Regions from separate parts of the Streptomyces solicamelliae genome, predicted to be linked through region 2. Evidence: riboswitches for the same ligand, from Rfam matches in the RefSeq annotation. Region 2 holds a riboswitch; each other region holds the start of a gene.
The links. Region 2 has a riboswitch for thiamine pyrophosphate ahead of thiC (phosphomethylpyrimidine synthase ThiC). Riboswitches for the same ligand answer to the same signal wherever they lie in the genome.

Region 1 (4,368 bases), 1.8 Mb from region 2:
CGCCCGTCGAGGCGCCCCCCAGACTCCGTCCGGGGGGACCCCCACGCCCTGCGGGAACGATCGCCCGCAACGGGGGCGGCGGCGGGAGGCCCCTCAGGGTCAGAACGCCGGGCGTTCCGGGTCCAGGGCGGCTCGGCCTTCCGTCGGGGACGATGCCTCGGCGAAGTGGCGGCGGGGGATGCGGCCCGCCTCACGGGCCAGGTGGCCCGATTCGACCGCCAGGCGCATCGCCCTGGCCATGCGGACCGGGTCCTGCGCGCGCGTCACCGCGGAGGCCAGCATCACCGCCGCGCAGCCCAGCTCCATCGCCAGGGTCACGTCCGACGCCGTGCCCGCGCCCGCGTCCAGGATCACCGGGACCCCCGCGCGCTCCACGATCAGCTCGAAGTTGTGCGGGTTGCGGATGCCCAGGCCGGAGCCGATGGGCGAGCCCAGCGGCATGATCGCCGCGCAGCCCGCGTCCTCCAGCTTCCGCGCCAGCACCGGGTCGTCGTTGGTGTACGGGAGGACCGTGAAGCCGTCGTCGACGAGGGTTTCCGCCGCCGCCAGGAGCTCCTCGCCGTCGGGGAGGAGGGTGCGTTCGTCGGCCACCACCTCCAGCTTGATCCACGACGTGCCCAGCGCCTCCCGCGCCAGCCGCGCCGTGAGGACCGCCTCGCCCGCCGTGTAGCAGCCGGCCGTGTTCGGCAGGACCTGGATGCCCAGGCGGTTCAGGACGGACAGCACCGAGCCCTGCACCGTCGGGTCCAGGCGGCGCATCGCCACCGTCGTCAGTTCCGTGCCGCTGGCGACCAGCGCGCGCTCCAGCACGTCCAGGCTGGGCGCGCCGCCCGTGCCCATGATCAGGCGGGAGGTGAACTCCCGGTCGCCGAGTACGAAGACGTCGTCCGCCACTGTCCTCAGCCTCCCTGGACTGCCGTGAGGATCTCCACGCGGTCGCCCTCGCCCACGTACGTCGTCCCCCACGCGCTTCGCGGGACGACCGTTTCGTTCAGTGCCGCCGCGACCCCCGAGGGGGCCGTCGTCAGCGTGGCCACGAGTGCCGAGAGGGGGAGCGGGCCGCCCAGTTCGCGCGGCTCGCCGTTGACCGAGACGTTCATGCGGGCTGCTCCTGACGTACTGCGGAGAAACGGAGGGGGGTGAAGGGGCGCGCCTCTTCCGGCAGGGCCCCGGTCGTCAGGACCTCGGCCATGACGTCGCCCGTGACGGGCGTCAGCAGCACCCCGTTGCGGTAGTGCCCGGTGGCGAGCAGCAGCCCCGGCAGGGCCGTCGCGCCGAGCAGCGGCGCGTTGTCGGGGGAGCCGGGGCGCAGCCCCGCCCGGGTCTCGGTCAGCGGCAGCTCCGTGAGCCCCGGCACCAGCTCGTGCGCGTCGCGCAGCAGCTCGTACACCCCGCCCGCGGTCACCGTCGTGTCCCAGCCCAGCTCCTCGCTGGTCGCGCCGATCACCAGCTCGCCGTTCTCCCGCGGCACCAGGTACACGGCGCTGCCCCGCACCACCGCCCGCACCGTGCGGGACAGGAACGGCGCGTACGCCGGCGGCACCGTCAGCCGCAGCACCTGCCCCTTCACCGGGCGGACCGGAGGGAGGACGTCGTCCGGTACGCCCTCGAGCCGGCCGCTCAGGCTGCCGCCGGCCAGGACGACCTGGTCGGCCGCCACCTCGGTACCGTCCCGGAACGCCACCCCCGCCGCCCGGTCGCGCACGACGACGAGCCGCTCCGCCCAGGCCCGGTGGAACACCACCCCGGCCCGCTCGCAGGCGACGAGCAGCGCGTCGGCGAGCCGTCGCGGGTCCACCTGGTGGTCCCCGTCGACCCGCAGCCCGCCCCGCACCCCGGGCGCCAGCATCGGCTCCAGGCGGCGGCAGTCGCGCCCGCTCAGCCACACCGACTCGAGCCCGCACCGCGTCTGCAGCGCGTGCAGCTCGCGCAGGTGCGCCCGGTCGTCGGCGTCCAGGGCCACCGCGAGCGTGCCGCAGGCGCGGTGGCCGACGTCCAGGCCGGTGGCGTCGGCGAGTTCGGCGACGAAGTCCGGATAGCGGCGCGCGGAGGCGAGGTTGAGGGCGAGCAGGGTCTCCTCGCCGTAGTGGAGTTCGGTGACCGCGGCCAGCATCCCGGCCGCGACCCGCGCGGCCCCGCCGCCCGGTTCGGGATCGACGACCGCGGTGCGCAGTCCGCGCTGCGCGGCCCGCCAGGCCGTGACGAGGCCGACGATCCCGCCCCCCACGACGAGGACGTCCGCATCGGTACGTGCGTGCATGGGCGTCCAGCCCCTCCCTTCGCCGGCATGACCCGGATCAGGTTCGTACGGTCGGAGGCCGGTCAGCCTCCCTCTCAGCCCGGTGCGTCCGGACTCCCGCGTGTGCTCTACGTTGACGGCCAGACTAGCCCACCACTTCCTGACGGTTCGTCAGGTACGTAAGGTGGGCGGGTGAGCGAACAGCGGGAACACGCAGAGCAGCGGGAACACACGGAGCGGCCGCGGCGCGTGGTCGTCGTCGGCGCGGGCATGGCCGGCGTCCAGACCGCCGTGGCCCTGCGCGAACAGGGCTTCACCGGACCGGTCGTCCTCATCGGCGCCGAACCCCACCAGCCGTACGACCGGCCGCCGCTGTCCAAGGCCGTCCTCCTCGGCAAGGCCGAGGACTCCGCCTTCGACGTCGACTTCGCGGCCCTCGACGTCGAACTCCGCCTCGGCGTCGAGGTCACCGGGCTGCGCGCCGCGGACCGCGAGGTCGACACCGAGGCCGGCCCCGTCCCGTACGACGTGCTCGTCCTCGCCACCGGCGCGTACCCGGTCACCCTGCCCGGCACCGAGGGCGTCCCCGGCGTCCACCTGCTGCGCACCCTCGACGACGCCGCCCGCCTCAGGCCCGTCCTGGAGCGGCGGCACGACATCGTCGTGGTCGGCGCCGGCTGGATCGGCGCCGAGTTCGCCACCGCCGCCCGCGAGGCCGGCTGCGCCGTCACCGTCGTCGAGGCCGCCGAACGGCCCCTCGCCGGCGCCCTGCCCGCCGAGGTCGCCGAGCCGATGGCCGCCTGGTACGCGCAGAGCGGCGCCGAACTCGTCACCGGCGCCCGCGTCGAGCGCCTCGAACCCGGCGAGGTCCGGCTCGCGGACGGCCGCCGGCTGCCCGCCGACGCCGTCGTCGTCGGCATCGGCGCCCGCCCCGCCACCGGCTGGCTCGCCGGCTCCGGCGTCGAACTCGGCCCGGACGGCTCCGTCACCGCCGACGACAGGCTGCGCACCTCCCTGCCCGACGTGTACGCGGTCGGCGACTGCGCCTCCTTCCCCTCCGCCCGCTACGGCGAGCGGCTGCTCGTCCACCACTGGGACAACGCCCTGCAGGGCCCGCGCACCGTCGCCGCCGCGATCACCGGCGGGCCCGCGGAGGCACCCGCGTACGACCCGGTGCCGTACTTCTGGTCCGAGCAGTTCGGCCGTTTCGTCCAGTACGCGGGACACCACGCCCACGCCGACACACTCCTGTGGCGCGGCGCGCCCGGCGACGACGCCTGGTCGGTGCTCTGGCTGCGCGCCGACGTGCCGGTGGCCCTGCTCGCCGTCGGCCGGCCCCGGGACCTCGCCCAGGGGCGCCGGCTGATCGAGGCGGGCACGCCGGTCGACCCGGAGCGCGCCGCGGACCCCGCCGTCCCTCTGAAGGCCGCAGTCCGGTAGGCCCGACTACCGGCTGTCGGTCCTGGATGGCAGGCTTGTCCCGTGACCGAGATTGACGCAAAGATCGATGCTCTCGTCCCTGCCTGGCTCTACCTCCCCGACATCGCGGAGATGCTCGACGTCGAGGTGACGCGCGTGCGCCAGCTGGTCAAGGAGGGCCAGCTCATCGCCGTGCGCCGCGGGGAGAACAAGGCGCTTCAGGTGCCCGCCGCCTTCATCGACGGCGACAAGGTCGTCAAGGGCCTCAGCGGCACCCTGACGCTCCTGAAGGACGACGGCTTCACCGACGAAGAGATGCTGGAGTGGCTCTTCACTCCGGACCCGAGCCTGCCCGGCACGCCCGCGCAGGCGCTCAGCGAGAATCGCGGCACCGAGGTGAAGCGCCGCGCTCAGGCGCTCGCCGTCTGACGCAGCGAACGCAAGAAACCACCAGGCGGTGCGCGGCCCGAACCGCGCACCGCCGTACCACCCGGGGGGAACGCCTCATGTCCACGCCGCACGCCCAGCTGTCGGACACCCTGCTGTCCGACGCCCGGCTCTACCTGTGCACGGACGCCCGCAAGCGCCAGGGAGACCTGCCCGCGTTCCTGGACGCCGTGCTCTCCTCCGGTGTGGACATCGTCCAGCTCCGCGACAAGGGCATGGAGGCCGGCGAGGAGCTGGAGCACCTCGCCGTGTTCGCCGACGCC
Region 2 (4,368 bases):
GCGAGATCTTCATCGAGCAGAACTTCGGGCCGCACATCGAGCAGAAGTGCGCCGTCTTCGCCGGCTCAGCCGGAAGCGTCTCGTCGTGGAACTCACGGGCCGTGTCCGGGTCCATGGCCAGGTTGAACTGGTCCTCCCAGCGGAACTCGAAGCGCGCGTCGGACAGCGCGTCGTCCCACTCCTGCGCGCCCGGGTGGCCCTTCGCCAGGTCCGCCGCGTGCGCCGCGATCTTGTACGTGATCACGCCGGTCTTCACGTCGTCCCGGTTCGGCAGGCCCAGGTGCTCCTTGGGCGTGACGTAGCAGAGCATCGCGGTGCCCCACCAGGCGATCATCGCCGCGCCGATGCCGGAGGTGATGTGGTCGTACGCGGGCGCGACGTCCGTCGTCAGCGGGCCGAGCGTGTAGAACGGCGCCTCCTCGCAGATCTCCTGCTGGAGGTCGATGTTCTCCTTGATCTTGTGCATCGGGACGTGGCCCGGGCCCTCGATCATGGTCTGCACGTTGTGGCGCTTGGCGATGGTGTTCAGCTCGCCCAGGGTCTTCAGCTCGGCGAACTGCGCGGCGTCGTTGGCGTCCGCGATCGAGCCGGGCCGCAGGCCGTCGCCGAGCGAGTACGTGACGTCGTAGGTCGCGAGGATCTCGCAGAGCTCCTCGAAGTGCGTGTAGAGGAAGTTCTCCTTGTGGTGCGCGAGGCACCACGCGGCCATGATCGAGCCGCCGCGGGAGACGATGCCGGTCTTGCGGCGGGCGGTCAGCGGCACGTACGGCAGCAGCACGCCGGCGTGGACCGTCATGTAGTCGACGCCCTGCTCGGCCTGCTCGACGACCGTGTCCTTGTAGATCTCCCAGGTCAGCTCCTCGGCCTTGCCGTCGACCTTCTCCAGGGCCTGGTAGAGCGGCACGGTGCCGATCGGCACGGGGGAGTTGCGAAGTACCCACTCACGGGTGGTGTGGATGTTGCGGCCGGTGGAAAGGTCCATCACCGTGTCGGCGCCCCACTTGGTCGCCCACGTCATCTTCTCCACCTCCTCCTCGATGGAGGAGGTGACGGCCGAGTTGCCGATGTTGGCGTTGACCTTCACCAGGAACCGCTTGCCGATGATCATCGGCTCGATCTCCGGGTGGTTCACGTTCGCCGGCAGCACCGCCCGCCCGGCGGCGATCTCCTCCCGGACGACCTCGGGGGAGACGTTCTCGCGGATCGCGACGTACTCCATCTCCGGCGTGATCTCGCCGCGGCGGGCGTACGCGAGCTGCGTCACCGCCTGGCCGTCGCGGCCCCGGCGGGGCAGTCGCGGACGGCCGGGGAAGACCGCGTCGAGGTTCTTCAGACCGCCGCGCGGCGAGGTGTGCTTGATGCCGTCGTCCTCGGGACGGACGGGCCGGCCCGCGTACTCCTCGGTGTCGCCGCGGCCGATGATCCAGTTCTCCCGGAGCGGCGGCAGGCCGCGCCGTACGTCGGTCTCCACGGTGGGGTCGGTGTACGGACCGGACGTGTCGTACAGCGTCACGTCCTTGCCGTTGGTGAGGTGCACCTGGCGGACCGGAACCCGGAGGTCGGGGCGGGAGCCCTCGATGTACCCCTTGTGCCAGCCCGGCGTGCGCTCGCCCTGGCCGTTCTGGTCGGAGGCAGGCGTGCGTGCATCCTGAATGGTCATGAGACCGATCTCCCTACGCCGGCATTACCCGGTAACAGGTTCGGCGGTCGGCGCAGCCTCCTCCCGTACGGACGTACGGTGATCAGCGCCCTCTCAGCCCGGTGCTCCGAGCTCCCGCGTGTACAAAGGTGTCACCACGCTAGCGTTTCACCTGGCGTGCTGAACAGAGGGCCCCCCGCGTTCTTGCGATGATCGGTCGGTGACTTCCTCGCAGCGGAACCCCGAACCGAACGATCCCGGGCACGGCCACGGGCACGACGGCGGCCCCGGCAACGCCCATGCGCACGGCCATGGGCACACCCACAGCCACGGTCCCGCCGCGCCCGTCTCCCGCCATCTGCGCAAGGTCATCGCCGCCGTGCTGATCCCGTTCGCCACCGCCGTCGTGGTCGGGCTGGTGGTCCTCTGGCCGGGCGGTGCGCCCGCGCACGAGCGCACCGGGGTGGGCTTCGACCGGCAGACCGAGCAGGGCAAGGTCGTCTCCGCGGAGAAGGTCGACTGCGAGGACGTCAACGCCGCCCAGGTACCGCCCACCGGCGACACCTCGACCCCGCAGGGCCGCGAGGCGGTCCAGGCGCAGCAGGGGGAGTGCACCAAGGCAACCGTCGAGGTCACCACCGGCCCGGAGAAGGGCCGTACGTTCACCGAGATCGTGCAGCCGGACGCGCCCCGCCAACTCCACGAGGGCCAGGGTGTGGTGGTCGCGTACGCCCCCGACGCCCCGCGCGATCTGCAGTACTCGGTGGCGGACGTGAACCGGAAGGTGCCGCTCACGGTGCTTGCCCTGATCTTCGCGCTCGCGGTGGTGGCCGTGGGCCGGATGCGCGGCGTGATGGCGCTGATCGCGCTCGCGGCGAGCTTCCTCGTGCTGACCTTCTTCATCCTGCCGGCGATCCTGCAGGGCTCGAATCCGCTGGTGGTGGCGGTGGTCGGAGCCAGCGCGATCATGCTGATCGCGCTGTACCTGTGCCACGGGCTGTCGGCCCGGACCTCGGTGGCGGTCCTCGGCACGCTGATCTCGCTGCTGCTGATCGGCCTGCTCGGCTCGCTGTTCATCGGCTGGGCGGCGCTGTCGGGGAACACCGACGACAACACCGGCCTGATCCACGGTCTCTACCCGGAGATCGACATGTCCGGCCTGCTGCTCGCGGGCATCATCATCGGCTCGCTCGGCGTGCTCGACGACGTGACCGTGACCCAGACCTCGGCGGTCTGGGAGCTGCACCAGGCGGACCCGCGGATGGGTCCGCGGGCGCTCTACCGGGCGGGCATCCGGATCGGCCGGGACCACATCGCCTCCGTGGTCAACACGCTCGTCCTCGCGTACGCGGGTGCGGCGCTGCCCCTGCTGCTGCTGTTCTCGATCGCGCAGAGCAGCGTGGGGACGGTGGCCAACAGCGAGCTGGTCGCGGAGGAGATCGTCCGGACACTGGTCGGCTCGATCGGGCTGGTCGCCTCGGTGCCGGTCACGACGGCACTGGCGGCGCTGGTCGTCTCGGCCGACCGGCCGGGCGACGGGACCGCCGGGGCCGGGGGGACCGGCGGGTCCGGAGGTGCGGGCGAGGTCGCCACGTCCGCGGTGCGCCGGCCGGCTCGGGGCGGACGGCGCCGTCGCGCGAAGTAGCCGACCGTCAGCCCGCGTTCTCCTCGGCCAGGATCTTGCCGAGCGCCGCCTCCAGGGAGTCCTCGAAGTCCCCGAGGGTGCGCTCCTGGCCGAGCGGGACCAGCTTGTCCGTACGGTCCAGGAAGGCCACCAGCGGCGGAGCGCTGGCCCGGAACAGGGCCCGGTCGGAGCCGACCTGGAGCCGGATGGAGACGTCCGAGAGGTCCTCGGGCTCGGTGGGCGCGATGTGGACGTCGCCGTCCCCGCTCGGCCTGTTGATCCCGTCGAGCAGCAGCTCCCGGCCGAACGCCCAGGTCACAGGGGCGTCGCCGGGCAGGTGGAAGGTCATCCGCACCGCGAAGGGATCCCTGGTCTCGTACCGCAGCTCCACCGGGATCCGGAAGGAGAGCTCCTCGGAGACGAGGAAGCTCATCAGGACCTCGGCCTGCACCGACTCGCGCATCGTGTACCCCGCAGTAGATAAAGCAGTTCTGACAAGACAGCTGTGGAAAGCAGTGACGCTGTGGCGGAAACGGCCAGGAACGATCCCCCATGGCCCTCTTGCGCCATCGTGGTCCAAGCGTTAGCGGATCACAAGGAGTGATTTTTCAGATACTGATAGAGAACGCGAGAGAACTCAAGAGCCTTCCGATCTCTTTCCGTAGCTGTTCGACTGCGGGGAGCAACCGATTTGCTTGGTGGAGGGGGAGAGAAATGGCCATGGCGGCCGCAGTTGAGCCTGCGGTGATGGGGATGGCGGCGCAGACCGTGCCGAGTGCATATTCCTGGTGTTCGATAAGGGGCTCCATTCGCCCCATACCGCCCAAACGTTCCATAAGTACCTGACGGTTACGCACCGTATAGGGCGTCAGCGCGTCCACCGGATGCCGGTCGAGGTGGTCCTGACGACTTTTCTCGTCCAGCTGGCTGAGGAGGCACTGGCCGATGGCATGTGCGTGTCCGGTGTCGCGGAAGTCCGCCCATTCGTCGACGGCGGGGGCGGCGGGCGTGTCGGCGACGGCGACGAGTTGGATCTCGCCCTCGCGGTAGATCGCGAAGTACACCGGGACGCCGATCGCGTCGCGCCAGAGGGCCAGCGAGTCCT
Region 3 (4,368 bases), 1.7 Mb from region 2:
ACGTGAACAGGAAGACCATCAGCGCCGCCGCGGCCACCGACGGCACCAGCGCGGGCAGCGTCACCCGCCGCCAGGCCTGCCACCGGGACGCGCCGAGGACCCGTGCGGCCTCCTCCTGCCGCGGGTCGAGCTGCGCCCACAGGCCGCCGACGGTCCGTACGACGACCGCGTAGTTGAAGAAGACGTGCGCGAGCAGGATCGCCCACACCGTCGTGTCGAGCCGCAGCCCCCACAGCTCGTCCATCAGCCCGCCCCGCCCGGCCAGCGCCAGGAACGCCGTGCCGACCATGACCGTGGGCAGCACGAACGGCACCGTCACGACGGCCCGCAGCACCGTCTTGCCGGGGAAGTCGAACCGGGCGAAGACGTACGCGCCGGGCAGCGCGACCAGCAGCGTCAGCGCCGTCGACGCGGCCGCCTGCCAGAGCGTGAACCAGAGCACCTCGAGGATGTCCGGCCGGCTCAGCGTCTCGCCGATCCGGCCGAACTGCCAGGTCCCGTCCGTCTTCACGCCGCGGGCGACGATCGACACGACGGGCCAGGCGAAGAAGACCGCGAAGAACGCGACGGGCAGGGCCATCAGGCCGAGCCGCGCCGCGCTCCCGCGCAGGTCCCGGTGGACGGCCGGGGCCCGGCCGACGTCGGGACGGCTTACTTCAGGACGATCGACGACCACGACTGGATCCACTGCTCACGCTTCTCGGCGATCTTCTCAGGAGCCATCGTCTGCGGCTTGGCGATCACCGCCCCGTGCTTCGTGAACAGCTCCGGCAGCGTCGCGTCCTCGGCCACCGGGTTGACGAACATCTGGAGCGGCATGTCGTCCTGGAACTTCTTCGAGATCAGGAAGTCGATCAGCGCCTTGCCGCCCTCGGTGTTCTTCGCCCCGGTCAGCAGGCCCGCGAACTCGGTCTGCCGGAAGCAGGTGCCCGTGGAGACGCCCGTCGGGGCCTCCTTCGGCTGCGGCTCGGCGTACAGCACCTCGACCGGCGGGCTGGAGGCGTACGAGACGACCAGCGGCCGGTCGCCCTTGGCCTTCGCGCCGCCCGCGGAGCCGGAGAACTCCTGGTTGTAGGCGAGCTCCCAGCTGTCGACGGTCTTCACGCCGTTGGCCTTGAGCTTCTTCCAGTAGTCCTGCCAGCCCTCGTCGCCGTACTGCGCGGCGGTGCCGAGCAGGAAGCCGAGGCCCGGGGAGGAGCGCTCGGGGTTCTCCACCACGAGCAGGTCCTTGTACGCGGGCTTCGCCAGGTCGTCGAAGGTCTGCGGCGGGGCGAGCTTCTTGTCGGCGAAGTACTTCTTGTCGTAGTTGACGCAGATGTCGCCGGTGTCGATCGGGGTGACCCGGTGCTTGTCCTTGTCGAGCTGCAGCTCGGCCGGGACCCGCTCCAGGCCCTTGGCCTCGTACGGCTCGAACAGGCCGTTGTCGAGACCGCGGGAGAGCAGGGTGTTGTCGATGCCAAAGAAGACATCGCCCTGCGGGGAGCCCTTGGTGAGGATCTCCTTGTTGAGGGCCTCGCCGGCGTCGCCGCTCTTGAGGACCTTCACGGTGTAGCCGGTCTGCCGCGTGAAGTCGGCCAGCACCTCCTTGGAGGCGTTGAACGAGTCGTGGCTGACGAGCGTGACGGTCTTGGACTTCGTGCCCTCGCCGGAGGTGTCGGCCTTGTCGCCGCCGCAGGCGGCGAGGGTCGTGACGCCGAGCGCCGTGGCGACCGCGACGGCGGCCAGCTTCTTGGTGTGCACTGGATTCCTCCTGGGTGTGACCAGGAAGAGACGCGGCCCTGCCCGCGACCGGAGACCGGTCGCGGGCAGGGCGCAACAGCTCGAGTTAACGTCCGAACTTCCTACCCAGAATGACCTGGGCAAGGTTCAGAGGGTCTGCGGCCTGACGGTGCCGCACTCTCAGCGCTGTGGCGCTCCCCTGTCGGAATATGCAGATGTGTTCGAGCTCAGGGTACAAGCTCAGCGTTCGCTGGCCGCGAGCTGTCCACAGGCACCGTCGATCTCCTGGCCGCGGGTGTCCCGGACGGTCACCGGGACGCCGTGCGCGGCGATGGCCTCGACGAACGCCTTCTCGTCCTCAGGGCGGGACGCGGTCCACTTGGAGCCGGGCGTCGGGTTGAGCGGGATCAGGTTGACGTGCACCCGCTTGCCCTTGAGGAGCCGGCCGAGGAGGTCGCCGCGCCAGGCCTGGTCGTTGATGTCGCGGATCAGGGCGTACTCGATGGAGATCCGGCGGCCGGACTTCTCCGCGTACTCCCAGGCGGCGTCGAGGACCTCGCGGACCTTCCAGCGGGTGTTCACCGGGACGAGGGTGTCGCGCAGCTCGTCGTCCGGGGCGTGCAGCGAGACGGCGAGCCGGCACTTGAAGCCCTCGTCGGCGAACCGCAGCATCGCGGGGACGAGGCCGACGGTGGAGACGGTGATGCCGCGCTGCGACAGGCCGAGGCCGTCGGGCTCGGGGTCGGTGAGGCGGCGGATCGCGCCGACGACGCGGTTGTAGTTGGCGAGCGGCTCGCCCATGCCCATGAAGACGATGTTGCTCAGGCGGGCGGGGCCGCCGGGGACCTCGCCGTCGCGCAGGGCGCGCATGCCGTCGACGATCTGGTGCACGATCTCGGCGGTCGACAGGTTGCGGTCCAGGCCGGCCTGGCCGGTGGCGCAGAACGGGCAGTTCATGCCGCAGCCGGCCTGCGAGGAGATGCACATGGTGACCCGGTCCGGGTACCGCATCAGCACGGACTCGACGAGCGTGCCGTCGTGCAGCCGCCACAGCGTCTTGCGGGTGGTGTCGTCGTCGCAGGAGATGTGCCGGACGACGGACATCAGGTCGGGCAGCAGCTCCCCGGCCAGCTTCTCGCGGGCGGCGGCGGGGATGTCGGTCCACTGGGCGGGGTCGTGCACGTACCGCGAGAAGTAGTGCGTCGACAGCTGCTTCGCGCGGAAGGGCTTCTCGCCGATCGCTGCGACGGCCTCCTTGCGCTCGGCGGGCGTGAGGTCGGCGAGATGCCGCGGCGGCTTCTTGGCTCCGCGGGGGGCGACGAAGGTGAGCTCTCCCGGTGCGGGGCGGGCCATGGCAGGTACTCCTCGTAATGACGAAAGGCGCGCCGCTCGGAGCAGCGCGCCCTTCCAGGGTAACGGCACGGGAGACTTCCGCCCGTGGCCCGTGGTCCGCGATCAGCCGGAGCCGACGAACAGCACCAGCAGCAGCCAGACCACCGGGGCGGTCGGCAGCAGCGAGTCCAGGCGGTCCATGATGCCCCCGTGCCCGGGGAGCAGCGTGCCCATGTCCTTGATGCCCAGGTCGCGCTTGATCATCGACTCGCCGAGGTCGCCGAGCGTCGCGCTCGCCGCCACCGCCAGGCCCAGCAGCAGACCCTGCCACCACGAGCCGTCGTCGATCAGGAACTCCATGCACAGCGCGCCCGCCGCCATCGCGAAGCCCACCGCGCCGAGCAGGCCCTCCCGGGTCTTGCCGGGGCTGATGCGGGGGGCCAGCTTGGTCTTGCCGAAGCGCCAGCCGATCGCGTACGCGCCGGTGTCGCTGACGATCGTGAGCAGCAGGAACGTCAGCACCCGCTGGGCCCCGTCGTCCGCCGTCAGCATCATCGCCACGAACGTCGCCAGGAACGGCACGTAGAACGCGGCGAAGACGCCGGCCGTGACGTCCTTCAGGTAGCCCTCGGGGGGCTCCGTCATGCGCCACACCAGCACCGCGAGGGCGGTCAGCGCCATCGCGACCCAGGCGCCCTCCGCCCCGCGGACGTACCCGGCGACGACCATCGCCGCGCCGCCGACCCCGAGCGGGACGAGCGGGGCCTTGATGCCCTTGCGTTCCTGCAGACGGGTGGTGAGCTCCCAGAGCCCGACGACGACGGCGACCGCTATGACGCCGACGAACGCGGCCTTCCAGATGAACAGCGAGGCGATGATCACGGCGCCGAGTCCGACGCCGACCCCTATCGCCGCCCCCAGGTCACGGCCCGCGCTCTTCTTCTGCGGGGGCGGGGGCGGCGTGGGCATGGGCTCCTGGTCTCCGGCGGCCGGAACATCGGGCACGATGGGCATGGGCGCAGTCTGCTGCGCCTGATGCAGATCGTATGCGGGACCCGCCGGAAGCGGCCCCCCGGGACCCGCCGGGGCGGGTCCCTGGTCGGGTCCCCGGACACCGGCGGGGGCCGGGGGGGCTCCCCAGGAAGAGTCGTTCATCAGACCTCGAGAAGCTCGGCTTCCTTGTGCTTGAGCAGCTCGTCGACCTGCGCGACGTACTTCGCGGTGAGGTCGTCGAGCTCCTTCTCCGCGCGACGGCCCTCGTCCTCGCCGATGTCGCCGTCCTTGATGGCCTTGTCGATGCTCTCCTTGGCCTTGCGG

Region 1: linked by a shared signal. The riboswitch ahead of thiO (glycine oxidase ThiO) and the one ahead of thiC (phosphomethylpyrimidine synthase ThiC) in region 2 are both predicted to bind thiamine pyrophosphate.
Region 3: linked by a shared signal. The riboswitch ahead of ABZO31_RS24385 (thiamine ABC transporter substrate-binding protein) and the one ahead of thiC (phosphomethylpyrimidine synthase ThiC) in region 2 are both predicted to bind thiamine pyrophosphate.

What each region holds. Positions count from the first base shown of each region.
Region 1 is NZ_CP160404.1:1,785,482-1,789,849, reverse strand. It holds gene ABZO31_RS08275 (thiazole synthase) at 100-894, opposite strand; gene thiS (sulfur carrier protein ThiS) at 900-1,100, opposite strand; gene thiO (glycine oxidase ThiO) at 1,097-2,260, opposite strand; TPP riboswitch at 2,258-2,370, opposite strand; gene ABZO31_RS08260 (NAD(P)/FAD-dependent oxidoreductase) at 2,432-3,679, shown strand; gene ABZO31_RS08255 (Rv2175c family DNA-binding protein) at 3,722-4,087, shown strand; gene thiE (thiamine phosphate synthase) at 4,165-4,368, shown strand, end outside.
Region 2 is NZ_CP160404.1:3,539,045-3,543,412, forward strand. It holds gene thiC (phosphomethylpyrimidine synthase ThiC) at 1-1,660, opposite strand, end outside; TPP riboswitch at 1,654-1,788, opposite strand; gene ABZO31_RS16415 (YibE/F family protein) at 1,860-3,284, shown strand; gene ABZO31_RS16420 (SsgA family sporulation/cell division regulator) at 3,292-3,726, opposite strand; gene ABZO31_RS16425 (IclR family transcriptional regulator) at 3,872-4,368, opposite strand, start outside.
Region 3 is NZ_CP160404.1:5,211,805-5,216,172, reverse strand. It holds gene ABZO31_RS24390 (ABC transporter permease) at 1-580, opposite strand, end outside; gene ABZO31_RS24385 (thiamine ABC transporter substrate-binding protein) at 652-1,740, opposite strand; TPP riboswitch at 1,821-1,930, opposite strand; gene rlmN (23S rRNA (adenine(2503)-C(2))-methyltransferase RlmN) at 1,960-3,072, opposite strand; gene ABZO31_RS24375 (phosphatidate cytidylyltransferase) at 3,175-4,206, opposite strand; gene frr (ribosome recycling factor) at 4,206-4,368, opposite strand, start outside.